Regions from separate parts of the Arthrobacter sp. GCM10027362 genome, predicted to be linked through region 2. Evidence: riboswitches for the same ligand, from Rfam matches in the RefSeq annotation. Region 2 holds a riboswitch; the other holds the start of a gene.
The links. Region 2 has a riboswitch for cyclic di-AMP ahead of ACFQ36_RS18750 (M23 family metallopeptidase). Riboswitches for the same ligand answer to the same signal wherever they lie in the genome.

Region 1 (7,650 bases), on a different contig from region 2:
CAGGCCACCGGCTACGCGCCCCAGTCCCTGGACCGCCGGCCTGCGGCTGCCGTCTCCGCGGGCCGGGACGAGCAGGAGAGCTTCGAGTGACGGCCCGGGAATCCGGCGCCCGGCGCAACGGCGGGGACCTCGTCGTCGAAACCCTCGGCGCCCTGGGCGCGACGACGGTGTTCGGCATCCCGGGCCAGCACGCCCTGGGCCTGTTCGACGCGCTCTCCCGGTCCACGCTGCGTTTTGTCTCCTCGCGCGTTGAGAACAACTCGGCCTTTGCCGCCGACGGGTTCTCCCGGGCCACCGGCGAGGTCGGCGTGCTGTTCCTCTCCACCGGCCCCGGGGCGCTGACCGCGCTGGCCGGGCTGCAGGAGGCCTACGCCACCGGCGTGCCGATGGTGGTGGTGGCCAGCCAGGTCCCGCTGGAGGGACTGGGCGCGCGGCGCAAGGGCATGCTGCACCAGCTCGACGACCAGAAGGCCTCGGCCGCCAACGTCACCAAGAGCCAGCGGCTGATCCTGCACGCCTCCGGCATTCCCTCGGCCATCCAGGACGCCTGGACCGAGGCCGTCTCCTCGCCCGCAGGCCCGGTCTGGATCGAGATCCCGCAGAACGTGCTGCTGGACCCGGTGATCGTGCCGCCGGTGGAGGACGCGCTCGCCGAAGCGGCGGACAATCCGCCGCGCACCGAGCTGGTCAAGGAGGCGGTGAAGTGGCTCGCCGCCGCCGAGCGCCCGGCCATCATCGCCGGCGGCGGGACCCGGCGGGGCAAAGCCGAACCGCAGCTGCTGTCGCTGGCCGAAAAGCTGCGCGCCCCGGTGGTCTGCACCCCCGGCGGCAAGGGCGCCTTCCCCTGGAACCACGAGCTGTCCCTGCAGTCCTGGATCGAGGACCGGTACACCACCGAGATCCTGGAAGACGCCGACGTGCTCCTGGTGATTGGCTCTTCGCTCGGGGAGGTCACCAGCAACTACTTCACGATGGAGCCGCGCGGGCGGATCATCCAGATCGACGCCGAGCCGCGGGTGCTCGAAGCCAACCGGCCGGCACTGGGAATCCGGGCCGACGCCGGCCAGGCGCTGGCAGCGCTGGACACGGCCCTCGACGCGGCACCGGCGGGCACACCGGCGGCCAACTGGCACGGCGTGCCTCCGGAGGCGCTGGTCAAGGAGACCCTGGCCAGGATCCAAGCCCGCCTCGACAGCCAGGACCTGGCAGCCGAACGCCGGTTCATGGCGGAGATCCGCGAGGCGGTGCCCGACGACATGCAGACCTTCTGGGACATGACCATCGCCGCCTACTGGGCCTGGAGCTGCTGGGATGCCCGCGGCGGCCAGTTCCACTCCGCCCAAGGCGCCGGCGGACTCGGCTTCGGCTTCCCCGGGGCCATCGGCGGCGCCGTCGGGCTGGCCGCCCGGGACCGGCCCGCGCGCGTGCTGGCGGTCTCCGGCGACGGTTCGGCGATGTACTCGATCAGCGAACTGGCCACGGTGCGCCAGCACAACCTGCCGGTCACCTGGCTGATTGTCGACGACGGCGGCTACGGCATCCTGCGCGAATACATGGTGGCGGCCTTCGGCAAGGCCACCGCCACCGACCTGGCGCGGCCGGACTTCGTGCGGCTGGCCGAGTCCTTCGGTGTCCCGGCCCGCCGGGTGAAGCCGGCGGAAGTGGGCCCGGCACTGACCGAGGCACTCGCGGCTGACGGGCCGAACGTCGTTGTGGTCGAAGCCCGGCTGAAGATGTTCGCCCCCACGCACATCCAGCCGTAGGGACCGCGGTTGGCGCCTGCGGGCCTTCCGCCGCCCGCTCCACCCGCTACACTGCATTCAGGCGGCGCTCCCGCCGCCTGAATGCGGCCGTCTAGCCCAACGGGGGTACCATGTCCGATCAGACGCCCCGGCCCGAAGATCCCGGGGCCGGTGATCCGTACGGCGGCAGGGAGGGCAACCGCGCCGGTACCGGTCCTGGTGCCGGGCAGCCTTGGGACCAGGTGCACTCCGCTCCCTACGGGACACCCCCGGCCCCGCCGGCCTATGGACCGCCGGGCTACGCGACGCCGGACTACGGCTACCAGGCCCGGCCGAAGTCCGGCCTGGCCGTCACGGCGCTGGTGCTGGGCATCGTTGCGGTCGTTTTCGCCCTGATCCCGGTCATCGGCATGCTCAGCCTGATCCTCGGGCTGCTCGCCCTGGTCTTCGGCATCGTTGCGCTGGTGCAGCGGCAGAAGAAGTCGCTGGCGGTGTCCGGCATGGTGCTCGGCGTGCTGGGTATCCTCATCGCCGGGGCGGTCACGGCGTTCCTGACCTACTTTGTGGTCCGGACAATGGGGGACCACACCGTCAGGTACCGGGTGACGACCAGCGCGCCGGCCACCGTCACCTACTTCAACGGCAGCCAGACCGTGGACCGGCAGGTCAGCGGCAACTGGGAGGAAGAGTTCCGCTACACCGGCCTGCCGATCGGGGCGGTCACGGTTTCCGTGCCGGACGGCCATGCCAGCTGCGAGGTCGTCCTGGACGGGCAGCGGATCTCCAGCAATGCCGGCAACGGGCGCGTCGAGTGCATTTCGGCTGGTCCGGGGGACCAGGGCCGCCGCTGACGCGCCCGCCCGCGGGCACGCGTCGGCGCACTTTCAGGCGCGGGCGAGTCCACCGAGCCTGCTGCCGGCGAATGCGTCCAGCAGCGCCGCGGGGCTGGCGTAGATTTCGACGGCGCCGGCCTCCCGCAGTTCGGCCTCGCTGGTGGCGCCGCAGGTCAGGCCGATGGTTGGGATCTTGAGTTCGGCGGCGGCGAGGACGTCCCAGACGGCGTCGCCGACGAAGACCGCGCCGGCGGCCTGCAGGCCGCCGGCCCGCAGCGCGGCCTCGAGGATGTCCGGGGCCGGCTTGCTCCGCTTGGCATCGGAGGAACTGGTCGCGGCCGCCAGCCAGGCATCGGCGTCGACCACGCGGCGCAGCACCGCCAGCTCTTCCTGCCTGGCCGAACTGGCCAGGACGGTCCCCAGGCCCGCCTCGGCGCAGCGCCGGATCAGGTCCCGGGCGCCGTCGAGCGGGCGCAGCGACGGCCAGAAGGTGGAAAAGACCGCCGTATGGGTTTCCTCCAGCAGCCCGTCATCCTCCGCATTGCGATGATTGCCCAGCAGGTGGGCGATCAGCCTCCTGCCGCCCATGCCCACGGCACGGTGGATGGAGGCCATCGGGATGTCATGGCCGCACCGGCGGAAGGCCTGCCACCAGGCCAGCGTGTGCAGGTAGTTCGAGTCCACCAGCGTTCCGTCGACGTCGAAGAGGACGCCGCGCTTGCGGTCGGACTGCTGCTCCATGGCTGCTTCCTTTCGATCGGCGGTCCGCTACCGCGGCTGGGGGATCCGGGCATCCGGAGCCTGCGCCCCGCCCAGGAAGGCGATCAGCCGCTCCTCAAGCGGGGCCAGGTCCGAGGTTTTCTTCAGTTCGCACTCCCAGACGGTCAGCACGTCCCAGCCCGCCTCCCGCAACGCGGCATTGGCGGCGGCGTCCCGTTCCGCGCTCCGGGCGCGCTTTGCCTCCCAAAACTCCACGTTGGACGAGGGCCCGTGCCGGCCCACCCTGCAGTCGTGCAGGTGCCAGAAGCAGCCGTTGACAAAAATGACTTTCCGCCGCCCGGCGAAGACCAGATCCGGCTTGCCCGGCAGCGTGCTGCCTGCGGCACTGCCATGCAGGCGGTAGCGGAAGCCCCGGGCATGCAGCAGCCGGCGCACCACCAGTTCCGGCTTCGTGTCCTTGCCACGGATCCGGGACATGTTCGCGCTGCGCTGCTCGGGCGTGAACACATCGGCCATGGTCCAAGTCTATGGGCCAGCCCACGCGGGCGGGGCAGGCAGGCCTTGACAAGGCCTCCGCCCCAGGTCCTCTGTAGAAGGTACCCATCCGGAACCGAAGCCAATCATGCTGGAGGAGGCGGGAACGATGGTTTTTGCGTTCAGCCAGGACCTGCCCGTGGACGACGACACCTACCGGCGGGTCGTGGAAGCCATGGGGACGGAGCCCTTCGACGGACTCATCCTGCACCTGTGCATGCGCAAGGACAGCGGCGGACTGCGCTATATCGACGTGTGGGAATCCGAGGAGCAATGCAACGCTGCCTACGCACAGCGGATCCGTCCGGCGGTGGAGCGGGTCCTCGGCGGCCGGCGGCCGGCCACGGAGCCGGAGGCGGCTCCGCTTGAGGTGGTGGATCTCAGGGGCAAGGTCGTCGGCGCCCGGATTGTCGGTGAGGCGGCACCGACGCGTCAACCGCCCTACCCCGATCCCGGTTAGGCCCTCACGTAGTCGTGCGGCTCGAGCACGTACTTGGCCGCGGCGCCGGCGTCGAACTCGGCGTAGCCGCGCGGGGCGTCCTCGAGCGGGATGGCGCCGGCCTTGGCGAACTCCACGTCCGGGCCGGTCCCGACCACCTCGCCGGTGATCTCATGCCCCAGGACCAAATCCGCCGGGGCGGTGGTGCGGCCGCGCACCATGTGCCGGTCCGAGCCGCAGATGTTCGTCGCCACCGTCCGCGGGATGGCCCCGTGCGGGACCCTGCGCCCGACGTTGGCGGGGCTGACTCCGGGGCCGTCCCTGAGTTCGAAGGTCGGGTAGCCGGTGTCGATGGCCTCCCCGGTCCCGGGTTCCTTGTCGGCAACGGCCCTGTTTCCGCTCATGGGCGGATCCTCCCCGGCCCTGTGCGGAGCATGGGCGATGGCTCGGCCAACTGCGGCGCATTTCACGCTAGCCCGGATCGGATGACGCGGCCAGAGAGGCCGCCCTTGGGGCGGGATGCGGGGATCCGCCGCGGCGGGCGCCGGGCCAGGTCTTAGAGCCAGCCCTTCGGGTCGACTGCCTTGCCCTTGAGCATGACCTCGAAATGCAGGTGGCAGCCGGTGGAGTTGCCGGTGGTGCCCAGATCGGCGATCTTCTGGCCCTGGGCCACCTGCTGTCCCTGACGCACGCCAATGGCCTGGAGATGGTTGTAGGTGGTCTTTACACCGCTGCCGTGGTCGACCACAATGCGGTTGCCGTATCCATAGGGGCTCGAGGACGCCTCGACTACCTTTCCGGCCTTGGCCGCCGTGACCGGCGTACCGCAGGGATGGGCGAAGTCCAGGCCGTTGTGGAATTCACCGGGAGCGCCCGTGACCGGGTTGATCCGATGGCCGAATCCGGAACTGGTGTTCATTTTCTTCACGGGTGCCGCCAGGCGGGCGCCGCTGGCCGGTTTGGCGGCAGCAGCCTTGCTGGCGACGGAAGAACGGTCGAAAGCCAGCTTCTGCTCCGCCGGGACGCTGACATCAACCGGGGTCATGGCGGCGGCCCGGGCCCCGGGCAGGCCCGAGACCTGGTGCTGCCCCTGGGCCGTGGCCGGGGGGAGCGCGGCGGCTGCAATCATGCCGGCCGCGGCTGCGGCCAGTCCGGCGAAGTTGCCCAACCGCCTCATCGGCGAAGGAGCCTTGTGGGCGCGGTGGCGCCCGCGGGCAGACGAATGCCTGATCAAGGGGGGATCCTCTCTACACGCCTGCGAAGTTAGCTGTCGGATTCGAGAGAGAGTTCGTCTCGGCCAAGTCAGCAGGCGGCGAGCAGGCCGCATCCGCGCTGACGGGCTTCACCCCAAGGCGCCAATGACGCCGACGGTGGTTCCTCCACCCCTGTCCGTGTGTTCTTTGGGCTGGTACGTTGACAGGGTTCGGCGGACGGACCAGGCTGATACCCGCCATGGGGTGTCATTGCAAGCAAATTTACCGAAACGACACGAATCGTTACAAATTTGGAATGGGTGTCTTTGGTCACTAATCCGGCTCAGCCAGCCAGCCAGGCGGGGCTCCGGCCGGAAACCGGATTGCGCTCGCCGGCTGTCACCGGCGTTCCAGCCGGGAAATAAGCCCGGCGGCGGTGCTGGAGCCGCTCCTGCATCCCGGGGGAGGGAAAGCCCGGCTTTCGGAGCCGTTTGCAGCGGCTGCAGGCGGCCACAAAGTTTTCCATGGTGGTGGATCCACCGCCGGACCAGGGATGGAAATGGAGGCCGCGCGTGGCAGCCCGGGGGCACCGGCGCCCGCGTCCGGCCTCCAGTTCGCAGCTGCCGCCGGCGCGGTCCAGTCCTTCGCGGCACTGTTCCTTGCTGAAGTGCCGCCGCGGATCCCTGCGCCGCCTGTCCTGCGAGTTTTGCCTAAGGGTGGCCAGGCCCAGGCCGGCCAGCAGCAGCGCAGGCGGAACGATATTGGCTGGCGGGTATGGTGGCGCTCCGGACCCGCCGGTTGCCGTTGCCGTCAGCAGGCTGGCTCCCAGCCAGGTCGCTGCCAGAACGGCAAGCCAGCGCAGGCCCAGCCGCAACCGGTAGATGCGCCCAAGGTCGGTCATGAATCTTCCCCCAACTTCATGTGCTGCCCGGGACTGCCGGGTGTCAGAGTGCCGCGGCGCCGGCTTCCGCGGTGGCCTGGTCCTCTCGCCGCTGCCGCCGATGGTCCCAGCCACCGTGCCGTTGCGGCCGATCGGAATGCCGCCGGCGAAGATCACGATCCGGCCGCGGTTGCTGCATGGATGCCGTGGGACTGGTTGCCCGGTTGGGCATTGGCGCCCAGGTCCTTGGTCTGGATGTCGAAGGCACGCAAGGTGAAGGCCTTGTTACGTATTAATGGAAAAGTCGATGCTGCCAAACCGTGCGGCGGCAATGATGGTGCGGGCATCGGTGAGAGTGGGTGGGTCCATGATTGCTCCTGAGCTGAATGTGCCGGTGGTGCAAGCGGGCTGACAGGACCCACGCTAAACCCCGGCACTTCGCTCGGGCCAGGGGGCCGGCGGGGCCTGTGGATAAGTCCGCTTCGGAATAAACCTGGAGGGGATAAGGTTTTCCGGTATGGATGCATTTGCATGAAACTGGCAGTGGAAATTGCCGAGTGCCGAACAGTTGAGGAGTTTATGGTGTCGGATCGCAAGATCGTTGTCCTGTCCGCAGGCCTGGGCGTGCCCTCGTCGAGCCGCCTGCTGGCCGACCAGTTGGCCAAGTCCGCCGCCGGCAAGTTCGAGGCCGCGGGCGTTGCGGCGCAGGTGCAGACCTTCGAGCTGCGCGAGTATGCGGTGGACATTGCCAACAACATGGTCACCGGCTATGCCGCCCCGAGGCTGCAGGAGATGATCGACGCCGTGACCGCCGCCGACGCGCTGATTGCCGTCACGCCGGTCTTCAGTGCCTCCTACAGCGGGCTGTTCAAGTCTTTTTTTGATGTCATCGGCAAGGAGTCCCTGGCCGGCAAGCCCGTGCTGCTCGGTGCCACGGGCGGATCGGCCAGGCATTCGCTGGCCTTGGACTACGCCATCCGGCCGCTGTTCAGCTACCTGCGGGCACGGACCGTGCAGACAGTGGTGTTCGCGGCTCCGGAGGACTGGGGTGCCGGAGACGGCGGCACCGCCTTGGTGGGGCGGTCGGACCGCGCCGCCGGCGAACTTGTTGCCCTGGTCGAACAGGCTCCGGCCGTCGAGCAGGGGCGCGGGGGTATTGAGTCGCTGAGCTTCGAGGAGATCCTGGCGCAGGTCGGGCATTAGCGGAGCCGGCGGGCCCTGCCGTGCCGCCGGGGCTACATGCGCTCGGGCTGCTCGCCGAGGTTGAAGTGCCGGCCGCTGATCCGCTCCGGCTTCACCTCGATATAGA
Region 2 (6,624 bases):
GGGCGGCCAGCAGCGCCCGCAACTGCTGGTCGGTGCGGGCGGCCAGGTCGTCGGCCAAGGCACGGATGGAGGACATCGGATTAACCGTACCCCTGTCCGGGAGCCCCGGGAGCGCCCCAATCCCTACAGCGAGCGGCGCCGCCGGATGCTGCGCACCACAAGACCGAGCATCAGGATGAAGGCCGCGGGCAGGCCGAAGAATGCGATCCACGGGAATCCGGTCCACGCCGGAGTTCCGGCCCAGGCATTCGCGAGGACGGCGCCCAGGCTCAGCAGGCCCGCCGCGCAGAGCACCACGGCCGCCACTGTGGCAGCTGCGGCAGCCGGGGAGGATTCCGGGGATCGGGCAGGACGGGGCGAAGGATCGGAGCCGGACATGGCTATAACGCTAACAGCGGACAGGAACGCGGCAAAGGACGCGGCAAGATCCATGGCCGGGCGGGACAGGCTAATCTAGATAAGGACTTCCCCGCCGGGGCGCACCCGCGCTGCCGGCAGCCCTCGGCTGCCTCGGGAGCGGATGGGTGAAGCGCCGGCGGAATCGGACGGGCCCGGGAACCGGCGTACAGAACGTGAAGGCATGCAGGACTTGGGAACTGCAGAAACTGTAGAACGAGGTAATAGAAGTGCCTATCGGCAAGGTTAAGTGGTTCGACGCGGACAAGGGTTTCGGTTTCCTGGCGACGGATGACGGGCAGGAGGTGTTCCTGCATGCGTCCGCGCTGCCTGCGGGCGTCAAGGAAGTCAAGTCGGGAACGCGGATGGAATTCGGCATCGCCACCGGCAAGCGCGGCGCGCAGGCGCTGTCGGTCCGGATCCTCGAGGCGGCACCATCCATTGTCCGGGCTACCCGCAAGCCGGCCGAGGACATGGCCGTGATTGTCGAGGACCTCATCAAGCTCCTGGACGGCATTTCCAACGGGCTGCGCAAGGGCCGTTACCCGGACAAGTCCCACGCCACCAAGGTGGCCGCGGTGCTGCGCCGGGTGGCCGACGACCTCGACGCCTAGGCCCGGGAAGGGAATCAATGGCTGAGAATCTCATCGAACCGGAAGCCGGCACAGCGGCGGCTGCGCCGCGGCGCCCGGCCGGCCGCCGGATACCCAAGCTGGATGCGGTGCTGGCGGCGGCCGTGGACAGCGCCCGCGCGGGCGTGCTCACCATTGCCCCCGCCGAACAGGTCGGCGCCCACGTGTCCGCCTCAGCGGAGGGGGAGCGGCTGGTGCTGCATCGTTTCGAAGCCAAGCTGGCCGGTTACCGGGGGTGGCACTGGTATGCCACCGTGGCCCGGGTGCCGCGCGGGAAGGCGGCCACCGTCTGCGAGGTGGGCCTGCTGCCGTCCGAAGACTCCCTGCTCGCACCGGAGTGGGTGCCGTGGGCGGACCGGATCCGGCCCGAGGACGTGCCTGAGCCGGAGGCTGGGCCCGAAACGGAGGCTGCGGCCGCCGAAGCGGGTGCCGGACAGCAGTCCGCCGATGCCCCCGCCGGGGCCGGCGGCGACGGCTCCGGCACGGACACCGGGGCGGCCGGGCTCCGGGACGAGTCCGCGGAGGACACGGGCGACACGGGCGAGGCTTCGTCCTAGCAGGCCACGATTCGGCCGGCTGCCTCCGGCCTGAACGCCAAGACCTTAACGCAGGGGCTCCGGTCCGGCACGAAGCCGGACCGGAGCCCCTGCGGTTTCTGCCCCTGCCATTTATGCACCGGGCGGGCCCTCGGCCTGATCCTTTGCGGGAGTGCCCGGCCCTTAGCCGTGGAGCTGGCTGAGCACGTAGTCGATGCAGGCCAGCAGGGCGCTGACATCGTCCGGCTCGATGGCCACGAAGGTCGCGATGCGCAGCTGGTTGCGGCCGAGCTTGCGGTACGGCTCCACGTCCACGACGCCGTTGGCCCGCAGCGCCTTGGCCACCGCGGCGGCGTCCACCGACTCGTCGAAATCGATCGTGGCGATGACATTGGAGCGGTGTTCCGGGTTGGCCACGTACGGGCTGGCCACCGGGGACGCCTCGGCCCAGCTGTAGACCCGGCCGGCGGAGTCCGCGGTCCGCTTGGCGGCGAACTCCAGGCCGCCGTTGGCATTGAGCCATTCGATCTGGTTGTTCAGGGTGACCAGGGTGGCCAGCGCCGGCGTGTTGTAGGTCTGGTTCTTCAGCGAGTTGTCGATCGCCGTCTGCAGGTTCAGGAAGTCCGGGATCCACCGGTCCGTCGCCCCGATCGTGGCGGCGCGCTCCAGTGCGGCCGGGGAGAACATGCCCAGCCACAGGCCGCCGTCGGAGGCGAAGTTCTTCTGCGGGGCGAAGTAGTAGACATCGGACTCGGCCAGGTCCACGTCCAGGCCGCCGGCGGCGGAGGTCGCGTCGATCAGCAGCAGCGCGCCGTCGTCGGCCCCGTCCACGCGCCTGACCGGAGCGGCCACGCCGGTGGAGGTCTCGTTCTGGGCCCAGGCGTAGACATCGACGCCGGCCTCGGCCTGCGGCTCGGGCCTGCTGCCGGTTTCCGACTCAATAATGGTGGACTGATCCAGGAACGGGGCGTTGTTGGTGGCCTTGGCGAACTTGGAGCTGAACTCGCCGAAGGACAGGTGCTGGGCCTTGCGCTCGACCAGTCCGAAGGTGGCCACGTCCCAGAAGGCGGTGGAACCGCCGACGCCGAGGATGACCTCGTAGCCCCCGGGCGCCTTGAAGAACTCCTTCAGCCCCTCGCGCACGCTGCCGACGAGGTTCTTCACCGGCGCCTGCCGGTGGGAGGTGCCCAGCAGGTTCTTGCCCGCGGCGACCAGGGCGTCGATCTGCTCCGGGCGGACCTTGGACGGGCCGGCACCGAAGCGCCCGTCCTCGGGCAGCAGGTCGGCGGGGATGCGAATGGACTGGGGCTCGCTCATGAGTAACTCTTCCTAGCAGGGGGCACTGCTGGCTCGTCGGATCGCTGCGGTGGTTCGCCGCACTGATCCGCGGTCGAACCACCGTTAATTCTGCCTCAGTTGCCGGCGGGGCCGTTAGCCGGTGACCTGAGGGGGCTCCGCTCCGTTTGCATCGTGCCGGCACCGCGTTTGTGCTGTGCTCGGGCGCAGCGGTTAGGCTTGGGACGGGGAATGTGCCGCCCTGGCAAGAACCAAGGAGGCCCTGGCAAAACCAAGGAGTAAGGATTCCGTGACCGATCTCATCGACACCACCGAGATGTACCTGCGTACCATCCTCGAGTTGGAAGAGGAGAACATCGTCGCGCTGCGGGCCCGGATTGCCGAGCGCCTGCGCCACTCCGGTCCCACCGTCTCCCAGACGATCGGCCGGATGGAACGCGACGGGCTCGTGGTGGTCACCGGGGACCGGCACTTGGAATTGACCGAACAGGGCCGCCAGCGGGCCACCGAAGTGATGCGAAAGCACCGGCTGGCCGAGCGGCTGCTCTCCGATGTGATCGGGCTGGACTGGGCCTACGTGCACGATGAAGCGTGCCGCTGGGAGCATGTCATGAGCGAGCGGGTCGAACAGCGGCTTTACGAACTGCTGGGCAAACCCGAGGTCTCCCCGTACGGGAATCCGATTCCCGGGCTGGAAGCCTTGGGCGGGCAGCCGGCGGCCGTCTTCGGGGAAGGTGTGGTTAATCTCACCGAGGCCATGAAGCATTACACGCCGGGACAGCAGGTGGTCATTGCCCGGCTGGCCGAGCCGATCCAGGTGGACCCCGAACTGCTGCAGCAGCTCGAAGAGGGCGGGTTGAAGCCCGGGGCCGAACTGGCGCTCGAGGCGGTGGGGGAGTACATTTCCGTGCGCGTGCCGGGCGTCGAGGGCGCGCTGGAGCTGCCGCCCGAGGTGGCCGCCCACATCTTCGTTACCCTCGGCTAGGCCTTCCGACACGCCGCGGGACGGCCTGGCCGGGTCCGGGAGCCGCGGGATTGCGCGGCCGGAGCCCTGAAACGAATCTTTTACATAACGGGATTATTACTGCCTTCCACCTTGCCCCTATAGTTGGTTGCGGCGCCGAGACATTGGCGTTACCTGTTCCGCAGCCGAACCCTGCCAGCGGAACGACAGGTTCCGCGGTGGCAGGGGCGGAGGACCCACATACGGCAGCCGGCCGAAGCCCGGCTGCCTCGGGGTGAAGCCGCGCCGATACGACACCGGTCCTACGGAGATCCTCTCCGGGGCCGATGACGCATGGGCGCAGCCGGGTTTTTCTTCTGACCCGAATCCGACAGCTAACTTCGCAGGCGCACAGGAGAGGGAAGACTTTTGTCAGAACACAAAGCCTCGGGGCGCCGTCGTTCGGCCGCCCCGGCAGCTAAGGCGCGGCCGCGTACGGGACAGGCGGGGCGCCGTCGTGCAGCCGAGCCGGCCCGTTCCCCGTTGGCAATGGCCGCCCGGGAGCTGGGCCACAAGGCGGCCCTGGTGGCAGCCGTCTCCGGCATGGCGCTGACCGTGGCCCTGCCCACGACGGCGGGCGCCTCCGGTGTCCCGGGATCCTCGTCCCCGGCGGTCACCGCCGCGGCGGAGGTCAAGGTGGACTACCAGCGTTCCGGACTTTCCAGCGATATCGACGCGGACGCCAAACTCGAGCAGATCATGGTGGCTTCCGGCGGCGAGGTCGAGGCGACCAGCAGCAAGGGCACGCTGGCCCAGCCCATGGATGCCATGAAAATGACCTCCCCCTTCGGCATGCGAATCAATCCGGTCACCGGCGCTGCCGGCGAGATGCATACCGGCCAGGACTATGGGGTGCCCTGCGGCACGCCCGTGCATGCCGCCGCCGGTGGAACGATTAAATCCGCCGGCTGGGTCGACATGTACGGCAACCGCGTGGTGATCGACCACGGCAACGGCCTGGAGACCACCTACAACCATCTGACGAGCATCAGCACCCGGCAGGGCGCCAAGGTCTCCCGCGGGGACCTGATTGCCGAAAGCGGCACCACCGGCAATTCGACCGGCTGCCACCTGCATTTCGAGGTCGTCGTCGACGGCAAGATGGTCGACCCCAAGTCCTGGCTGTGACCTTCGTTACCAAAGACACGCCGATCCGTGATCGGAATGTGACTTGCTGGAAGAAATCGTATACCGTCTAACTCGTGCCAGGCCGAGATGGGCCTGGCACCTTCGGGTGGATTGCCGAGCTCTGCCGCCATCCGAAGTCCGTTCGCAACCAACGCACGGCAGAGGCGGGGGACCCACTTAGCGGGCTTCCCGGAAGCCCTAGGGGTTAAGTCGCCAGGACCTTCGGTTTATTGCGAAGGCGTCCGGCGGCCGGGTGACTCCCATCCGAACCCGACAGCTCACCTCGTAGGCATGGGGAGAGGTAATCAGCCGTGTCCAAGAGCACCACCGCGGGCCGCCATCGGGCGGCTCCTGTCCACACCAACCCGCTGGAGACAATGTCCAAGGCTGTCTCCTCCAGCGCCGGATCCGTTGGCCGCCAGGCCGCCGTCATTGCCGCCGCTACCGGGCTGGTCCTGACCGTCGGTGCTCCCGCACAGGCCGGCGGCGAGCATAAGGCCGTGCAGGCCGGATCCTCCGCCCCCACCCGGATCCAGGTCGAGACCGTCAAGGCCTCCAACGTCAAGCTCAAGTTCGAGCGCGCGGGCGTGACCTCCACCCCTGCCCCCGAGCCTGTTGTCGAGGTCGCAGCCGAGACCACTGTTGATGCCACTGTTGATGCCAATGTTGGCGCGACCGAACAGGCCGCCCAGCCCGAGGCCGGCGTCGGGTCAAACGTTCAGGCAGCGTCGGTGGAGAAGCCGGCCGCCAAGGCCGAGGCTGCCGCCAGCGGTCTGGGTGCCTCCCTCGTGGCCGCGGCCTACGGCCAGATCGGCGTCTCCCAGGACTGCACCGCCATGGTCGAGAACGCCCTGCGCCAGGTCGGCATTTCCGTCGGCGACCTGGCCCCCGCGCAGTTCTTCGCCTACGGCACCCAGGTTTCCACCCCGCAGCCGGGCGACCTGATCTACTATGACGACGCCGGCGCGGGTGTTCCCCACATCGCCATCTACGTGGGCAACGGCCAGGCCGTCCACGGCGGCTGGACCGGCTACACCACCGTGCTGGCCGACGCCTACATCGGTTCCGGCCCGGTCTTCATCCGGCCGTCCCGCTAAATCCGTCCGCAAGGACCCGCTGCCTCGGAAGGGGCGGCGGGTCCTTGTCCGTTTTCGGACCCGCCTCCGCCCGTCGCACCTCTATTAATGGACCCCGTTCATGCCCGTTAATAGAGGTGCGACACATTTGCCTGTGGGAATGAAATGTTGGCGCCGCGGGCATGGGTGGATTTACTCTGGCTCTGTCAGTTCGAACAGCCACGGCCGGGACGTGCGATCCACGCAGGCCCCGGGCCTGGGCAGACGAAGAGGAATGTGCGATGCGCACACTCGTTCTGAACGCTGGATATGAACCGCTGGCGGTGGTCACCTTCCGCCGGGCGCTGCTGCTCGTGCTCGCCGGCAAGGCAAGCGTCATTGCAGAGGACGGGGACCCCGTCATCGGACCGAACGACATCCTGGGCAGGCCCTCGGTGATCCTGCTCAACCGCTACATCAAGGTCCCGTACCGGCAGGACACCACCGTCACCCGCCGGGGCGTGCTGCGCCGGGACAACCATGTCTGCGCCTACTGCGGCAAGACCGCCAGCACCGTG

Region 1: linked by a shared signal. The riboswitch ahead of ACFQ36_RS07650 (M23 family metallopeptidase) and the one ahead of ACFQ36_RS18750 (M23 family metallopeptidase) in region 2 are both predicted to bind cyclic di-AMP.

The regions. Positions count from the first base shown of each region.
Region 1 is NZ_JBHTML010000034.1:7,463-15,112, forward strand. It holds gene speB (agmatinase) at 1-90, shown strand, start outside; gene ACFQ36_RS07620 (thiamine pyrophosphate-binding protein) at 87-1,763, shown strand; gene ACFQ36_RS07625 (DUF4190 domain-containing protein) at 1,874-2,593, shown strand; gene ACFQ36_RS07630 (HAD family hydrolase) at 2,627-3,316, opposite strand; gene ACFQ36_RS07635 (very short patch repair endonuclease) at 3,344-3,811, opposite strand; gene ACFQ36_RS07640 (hypothetical protein) at 3,939-4,289, shown strand; partial or broken gene ACFQ36_RS07645 (alcohol dehydrogenase catalytic domain-containing protein) at 4,379-4,672, opposite strand; gene ACFQ36_RS07650 (M23 family metallopeptidase) at 4,825-5,445, opposite strand; cyclic di-AMP (ydaO/yuaA leader) riboswitch at 5,507-5,707, opposite strand; gene ACFQ36_RS07655 (FMN reductase) at 6,873-7,544, shown strand; gene ACFQ36_RS07660 (pyridoxamine 5'-phosphate oxidase family protein) at 7,577-7,650, opposite strand, start outside.
Region 2 is NZ_JBHTML010000183.1:445-7,068, reverse strand. It holds partial or broken gene ACFQ36_RS18780 (hypothetical protein) at 1-76, opposite strand, end outside; gene ACFQ36_RS18775 (hypothetical protein) at 124-306, opposite strand; gene ACFQ36_RS18770 (cold-shock protein) at 627-1,010, shown strand; gene ACFQ36_RS18765 (DUF3027 domain-containing protein) at 1,028-1,585, shown strand; gene serC (phosphoserine transaminase) at 1,748-2,881, opposite strand; gene ACFQ36_RS18755 (metal-dependent transcriptional regulator) at 3,150-3,845, shown strand; cyclic di-AMP (ydaO/yuaA leader) riboswitch at 3,998-4,228, shown strand; gene ACFQ36_RS18750 (M23 family metallopeptidase) at 4,389-4,991, shown strand; cyclic di-AMP (ydaO/yuaA leader) riboswitch at 5,128-5,297, shown strand; gene ACFQ36_RS18745 (C40 family peptidase) at 5,303-6,088, shown strand; gene ACFQ36_RS18740 (HNH endonuclease) at 6,349-6,624, shown strand, end outside.